Regions from separate parts of the Alteromonas sp. KUL150 genome, predicted to be linked through region 2. Evidence: predicted binding sites of a transcription regulator. Region 2 holds the regulator's gene; each other region holds the start of a gene.
What was found. The regulator FNR, encoded in region 2, switches genes on or off when oxygen is low (the NO sensors DNR and NnrR bind a similar motif). The targets are predictions, from matches to a motif close to TTGATCTAGATCAA.
Positions count from the first base shown of each region.

Region 1: a site for FNR is predicted at 713-726, ahead of ccoG (cytochrome c oxidase accessory protein CcoG). Genes of this name have one in related genera too.
Region 3: a site for FNR is predicted at 1,397-1,410, ahead of clpB (ATP-dependent chaperone ClpB). Genes of this name have one in related genera too.

Region 1 is NZ_BLIJ01000052.1:64,248-66,502, forward strand. It holds gene GVO62_RS12660 (hypothetical protein) at 1-358, opposite strand, end outside; gene ccoG (cytochrome c oxidase accessory protein CcoG) at 803-2,233, shown strand; gene GVO62_RS12670 (serine/threonine protein kinase) at 2,230-2,255, shown strand, end outside.
Region 2 is NZ_BLIJ01000041.1:77,916-80,170, forward strand. It holds gene ccoS (cbb3-type cytochrome oxidase assembly protein CcoS) at 1-125, shown strand, start outside; gene GVO62_RS10105 (sulfite exporter TauE/SafE family protein) at 112-771, shown strand; gene fnr (fumarate/nitrate reduction transcriptional regulator Fnr) at 818-1,558, shown strand; gene uspE (universal stress protein UspE) at 1,796-2,255, shown strand, end outside.
Region 3 is NZ_BLIJ01000070.1:9,506-11,760, forward strand. It holds gene clpB (ATP-dependent chaperone ClpB) at 1-1,280, opposite strand, end outside; gene pgeF (peptidoglycan editing factor PgeF) at 1,470-2,225, opposite strand; gene rluD (23S rRNA pseudouridine(1911/1915/1917) synthase RluD) at 2,241-2,255, opposite strand, start outside.

The sequences.
Region 1 (2,255 bases), on a different contig from region 2:
CGACCTGCATAACTGGCGACTGTTTAATGATTAGGCAAAGTTGAGCGCGTTTAGTTCCCGAAAAATTAGGGTTTATGTCATCATTTTCACAGTAGGTGTGATAAAACCGCTTTACGCTCGCTGAGTCCGCAGTAATTTGTTGAATGTAACTTTGCTGATAAGGTTTTAAAGGACTGAGCTTTCCACTAATGTCTTCCTGCAAATTAGTCAGACTTTCGCGCTCGGCAGCGGTAGCAATAGATACAAGCCAATCAGACACGGTATTTTGAATATCTTCAAAAAGATACTGAACAAAAGGAGAGCGCAAAACTAAGATTAATACGATGATCTCAGCGGCGATGATAAAAAACCTTAACATGACTTCTCAGCTAATTTCGATAGGCGTTTACGACAAATAGCGCCAACTTTTCTACAATTTGCGAAGCGGTGTTTATGCAAGACCAACTTCGGATTTTATGAACCTCACTGTACACGATGCAGTCAGTCATTGACCATATTAATGTTAAAGATATTAGGGTGATACCTAGTTAATTGTAAATACTGAGAACTATACTCATGTATGCTAATCGGCAATGAGCATCTTGAGTTACTCACCGTATTGCTAAGTTGACACTGACAACACAAATTAGGAAATAAAGCCCTACTTTAAGCCAAATTTCGGAACTTTCAGTATTGACTGAAAGTTCAAAAAGATTCACCATACGCCGCATTATTGATCTATGTTAAAGATGATGGTGTGAACCACGTTATACTGCGCAGGCAGTTCGCTACATCATATAAGGTTAAGATATAAGGTTAAGCTATGAATGAACAAATACCGGTAAAGACCGTTACACCGGTAAAGGTACATAAGCCTAAAGGAGCCACTGAGGGCAAACGCCACGACTCTCGTAGCCGTATCTATGTCCGTGCAGTTCAAGGCCCACTTGAAACGTTCAGACGATTCTTTGGGCTCTTTTTTCTGGCCCTTTTCGCCGTAATTCCGTGGATTCAGTACAACGGTCATCAGGCGGTGCTTCTTGATATTGGCGAGCAACGTTTTACGATTTTTTCGCTTACCCTATGGCCCCAAGACCTTACGCTGCTGGCCTACATATTTATTGTTTCTGCCTTCGCCCTCTTTTTTGTTACTACGTTTGCTGGTCGAGTCTGGTGTGGGTTTATGTGCCCACAAACAACGTGGGTCTATATTTATACATGGTTCGAGGAGAAGTTCGAAGGGCCACGAAATAAACGCATCGCGCTTGATGCCCGCAAAATGGATGCCGATAAATTTCTACGCAAAACCGCCAAGCATACCGCATGGGTGTTAGTGGCGCTTTTAACGGCATTAACCTTTGTTGGCTACTTTACGCCAATTGATGCATTATTTATTGACTTTGTAACCTTCAACACCGGTTTTTGGGCAGGTTTTTCCGTTATATTTTTCGCAGTTTGTACTTATGGTAATGCGGGTTACATGCGAGAAATCATGTGTACACACATTTGCCCTTACGCGCGTTTTCAGTCGGCCATGTTCGACAAAGACACCTTCACTGTTTCATACGACGCAAAACGAGGTGAGCAGCGCGGTCCTCGACCTCGTAAACTTAGTCACGAGCAGGTTCAAGAAAAAGGGTTGGGCGACTGCATCGATTGTAACTTGTGTGTGCAAGTGTGCCCAACCGGTATCGATATACGCAATGGCCTTCAGTACGAGTGCATTAATTGTGGCGCGTGTGTAGATGCTTGTAACGGTGTTATGGATAAAATGGGCTACCCCAAAGGGCTTATTAGTTTCACATCCGAAGAAGAATTGGCTGGAGGCAAGACTCACATTATTCGCCCCAAATTAGTGGGTTATTTTGTCGTGCTTCTTGTTATGACAGGTTTATTGGTTGCCAATATCTGGACGCGCAGCCCAACAGAAGTAGACATTATTCGCGACAGAAATTCATTGTACCGCGAGACAAACGAGGGTCTTATTGAAAATGTTTATACCATCAAGGTACTCAACAAAACTCAGCAAACACAGACCTACTCTATTGCTGTAAAAGGCCTGCCGGATTATCAATATATTGGTGAGCAGCAGATGACAGTTGCCGGAGGCGCGGTTTACAGTACACCGATTTCAGTTGCAACTAATGCCTATAATCTGGAAGATACGGTTACCGATATTTTTATCAGTGTAACCACCACAATTGATGGGGAAACGGTTACGGTTGATGAACCAACGAAGTTCCTTTATCGATGACAGACTTTTCTTTCTCTGGGCT
Region 2 (2,255 bases):
GACAAGGCTACAGCATTCTTTTCGATGATGATTTGTCACCTGAAGAAAAAAAATTAGCAGAACAGCGCAAGCAGCTTCAAGAGAGCAAGGCAATCAAGAACAAAGAAGATAATGGACGGGATTAACTACTTCTCTGCTTTTCTTATCGGCTTGGCGGGCGGTGTTCATTGTGTGGGAATGTGTGGAGGGATCGTTGCGGCGCTCAGAATGGTCTCGCCAAAAGGCTCATCCGCTGTACCCTATACACTCGCTTACAACATGGGCCGGATTGCCAGCTATACGATTGCCGGTGCAATCACTGGCGCATTAGGAAAAATTGCGTCAGATTTCGTTCCCCTTGCCAGCTATGTCCTATCTCTTTTTAGCGGTGTTATGTTGCTTTTACTCGCTTGTTATTTAGGGAAATGGTGGACAGGCCTAACCCTTTTGGAAAGCGCAGGTAAAGGTCTATTTTCCAAACTTCAGCCTCTCTCTAAGCGGTTTTTACCGTTCAAAACCCCATTTAGCGCAATACCTTATGGCTTTATTTGGGGTTGGTTACCCTGCGGGCTTGTGTATTCAACCCTAACCTGGTCATTGGCCGCAGGCAACGCGTTACAAGGCGCGGGTATTATGTTTTTCTTTGGGTTGGGAACCTTACCCACCCTGCTTGCCGCCAGCGCAGGTAGTCAATATCTAGTGAGTACTTTTCAGCAAAGCGGCGTAAGACAACTTATTGCAAGTATAATGGCTATCTATGCTATTTATCTTATTCAGGGCGCAATCCTATAAAAAAATAGGTATTATTGTCGTGTATAAATTATAAAGAGCAGGTTTTATGAGCAAAGGAAGCCAATTTTCAATCCACTGTCAGAACTGTAGTTTCAGCCATCTCTGTCTGCCTGTTGCATTAAACAAGACAGAAATTGAGTCTTTAGACGACATCATTGAGCGTAAAAAACCGCTGCATAAAGGCGATACGCTTATTCAAACTGGCGATACATTTCGTTCGCTCTTTGCCGTAAGAACCGGTTCTTTCAAGTCGTTCGTTACCAACTCTGAAGGTGAGGAGCAAATTACAGGTTTTCATTTTCCCGGCGACATTATCGGCTTCGATGCGCTGCGCGAAAATAAGCACCAGAGCTACACTTCTGCATTAGAAACAGCGATGGTCTGTGAACTTCCCTATGAAATATTAGATGAAATGTCGGTTCAGTTTCCGAAACTGCGCCATCAGATAATGAGCTTCATGAGTGCAGAGATAAAGCAGGATCACGACATGATCATGCTTCTCAATAAACGAACAGCAGAAGAACGCTTACTCTATTTTATCTCCCACCTATCGCAAAGATTTGAGGAGCGAGGCTTTTCTCATCGTGAGTTTCATTTAACGATGACACGAAATGAGATTGGCAATTACCTCGGTTTAACGATAGAAACCATAAGCCGCCTGTTAAGTCGTTTCCAAAAAGAAAACATTATAAAGGTAGATGGCAAACTCATTACCATTCTAGATTTTGCACTGTTAGAAAATAAACTGTCTGCCCTTAACGGACCAAGTGTTGTATGTAGCGGCTAAGTTGTCTCTTTGTTTAAATCATTCAGGAACGCGCGTTATGCGCGTTTTTCATTTCCTTCATTTTTCTTACCCGCCCAAGCCCCCATAAATCGTCACACTAAAAATGCCTAAGAGAGTTGTAAATTCTTGACCCAAAACAACACGTTTTTTCAAATGTCGTTTATAGTTAGTGAAGATGGACTAGAAAAATAGCTTTATTTATCGTCACATCAAGCTGTGTGCTTACTGGAGGGTGTTATGATTGAATATAAACGAATTCTTGCCGTGGTAGATGCTGAACGGGACAACCAACCTGCTTTAAGTCGAGCCTATGAACTCGCGTCGAAAACAGGTGCAACAGTGACCGCAATGATGGTGGTCTACGATCTATCTTATGATATGACCACCATGCTAAGCCCAGATGAGCGCGAAGCCATGCGCGATGCAGTAACTAAAGAGCAAGGCAAGTGGCTTTCTGAGCAACTTAGGAAACAAGGCTTTGCTGATACCGATATTGTAGTTGAGTGGAACAACCGTGCTTTTGAGTCAATTATTTACTACACGCTTAACAACCAAATTGATCTAGTGGTAAAAGCGACAAAGAACCACGATGATTTAGCCTCTGTCATTTTCACACCAACAGACTGGCATTTAATGCGTAAGTGCCCTCGCCCAGTGTTATTGGTTAAAGAGCATGATTGGCCAGAAGGTGGTGAGA
Region 3 (2,255 bases), on a different contig from region 2:
TGCTCTTCTAACTTCAGCTGAATAATACGGCGCTCTAGTCGGTCCATTTCTTCCGGCTTAGAGTCTATTTGCAAACGAATGCTAGATGCCGCTTCATCGATAAGGTCAATGGCCTTATCCGGTAGCTGACGGTCGCTTATATAGCGATGGGACAAACTGGCGGCTGCAACGATGGCAGGGTCAGTGATATCCACCGAGTGATGAAGCTCGTAGCGCTCTTTAAGCCCCCGTAAGATGGCGATGGTGTCTTCAACGCTTGGCTCTTCAACCAAGACTTTTTGGAAACGACGCTCTAGCGCTGCATCTTTTTCAATGTACTGACGATATTCGTCTAGCGTAGTTGCGCCCACACAGTGAAGCTCACCACGGGCCAGCGCAGGTTTAAGCATATTCCCCGCATCCATTGCACCGTCGCCCTTTCCTGCTCCGACCATGGTGTGTAGCTCGTCAACGAATAAAATAACGCGTCCTTCTTCTTTCGCCAATTCGTTCAGCACGGCCTTCAAACGCTCTTCAAACTCACCGCGATATTTGGCGCCAGCGACTAACGATCCCATATCAAGAGCTAACACGCGCTTGTTTTTGAGCCCCTCTGGCACTTCACCATTAATGATACGCTGAGCTAAACCTTCAACAATCGCGGTTTTACCCACACCTGGCTCACCGATAAGCACAGGGTTGTTTTTGGTTCTACGTTGCAGTACCTGCACGGTACGTCGAATCTCATCATCTCGCCCAATAACGGGGTCAAGCTTGCCTTGCTCAGCCCGTTCGGTTAAGTCTGTCGTGTACTTCTCAAGGGCTTGTCGCACGTCTTCCGCGTTCGGGTCTGTCACCTTCTGACCACCACGCATGTCGTCTATCGCGGTTTCAATGGCTTCTTTGGTGATGTTTAAGCTTTTAAAAATCTCACCCAATCGGCCTTTATCTTGTAATGCTGCTAGAACAAAAATTTCTGATGTGATGTATTCATCTTTTCGCTGCTGCGCAATTTTGTCGCAAAGGTTAAGCAATATACCGCTGTCTTTGCTTAACTGAACATCGCCACCTATACCTTCAATGCGGGGTAAACGCTCAATAGCCTGACTCAATGCTGAGCGCAGCGCATTTACATTAATATTGGCCTGATCTAGCAGTGGACGAACTGAACCACCTTGCTGATTAAGCATGGCAGTCATAAGGTGAACAGGTTCAATATATTGATGGTCTCGCCCCAATGCGAGTGATTGAGCATCGGAAATCGCGAGCTGAAATTTACTGGTAAATCTATCTAGTCTCATAATCTCAACCTAAAAAATGAACAATTATTTATAGTCTAGTTATGTAGGCAGCTGAATTGTGATTCAAGTATAAGCGCTAAAAGATAGCCAAAAAGATGAAAAAGACTAATGAGGATTTGATATAGCGCAAACTTTGATTTGGTTGACCGAGTTTTTACCAGCCCATCTAGAGGTGAGCAAACACTGAAATTAGCGTATACCAATCACGCTGACCATTCTACCTGTAGTCCGCTTTTGTTGATGGGTCGCCCTACGGTGAGAATAAAAGTGATGTTCATCAGAATAAGTACATAAGTTACTTTGCGTTACATTCTCGACACCTGCCTGCGCGAGTTGAGCCTGCGCTATCTTGGGTAAGTTCAATAAATATCTGTCTTGATTGCTACTTGGTATCACGACACCTTGAATATGAAGAAACGAACCCGCTATTTCTGCATCTACCTCGTAGCAGGGCTGACTAATAGCGGGCCCAATCCACGCCATAATTTCATTTCTCGGACAGGTAAAATTTAAAAGCGTGTTTTTGATAATATTAGTGTGAAGACCTTTCCAGCCAGCGTGAACAGCCGCTACCTCTCGCCCTTTCACATCGCATAATAAGATAGGTACACAGTCTGCGGTCATTACTGCACAGAAATGAGATTTTGACGTTGAATAAGCCGCATCTGCGGTTGTATCTAAGCTGGGTAGTGAAACCACACGGTTGCTGTGTATCTGCTCCAACCATGTGATTTTGTCTCCGTTAGGCAGAAGACTTCTGTTGGCTTTAACCAAAAGTAAGTCGTCGCCTACGTGAGCCCCAACATTCAAGCCTGCAAAATCCCCCATGCTAACGCCACCCGCTCGAGTCGTCGTGTAAGCCACAACGTTAGACGGACAAGTCCACTCGGGCGTGATCAATTTGAGTGTCGCTGACGTCGATATGTCTTGATGTGAATTTTGCATAGGCCTCTCACCCGCTTAGAGCATGTCTTG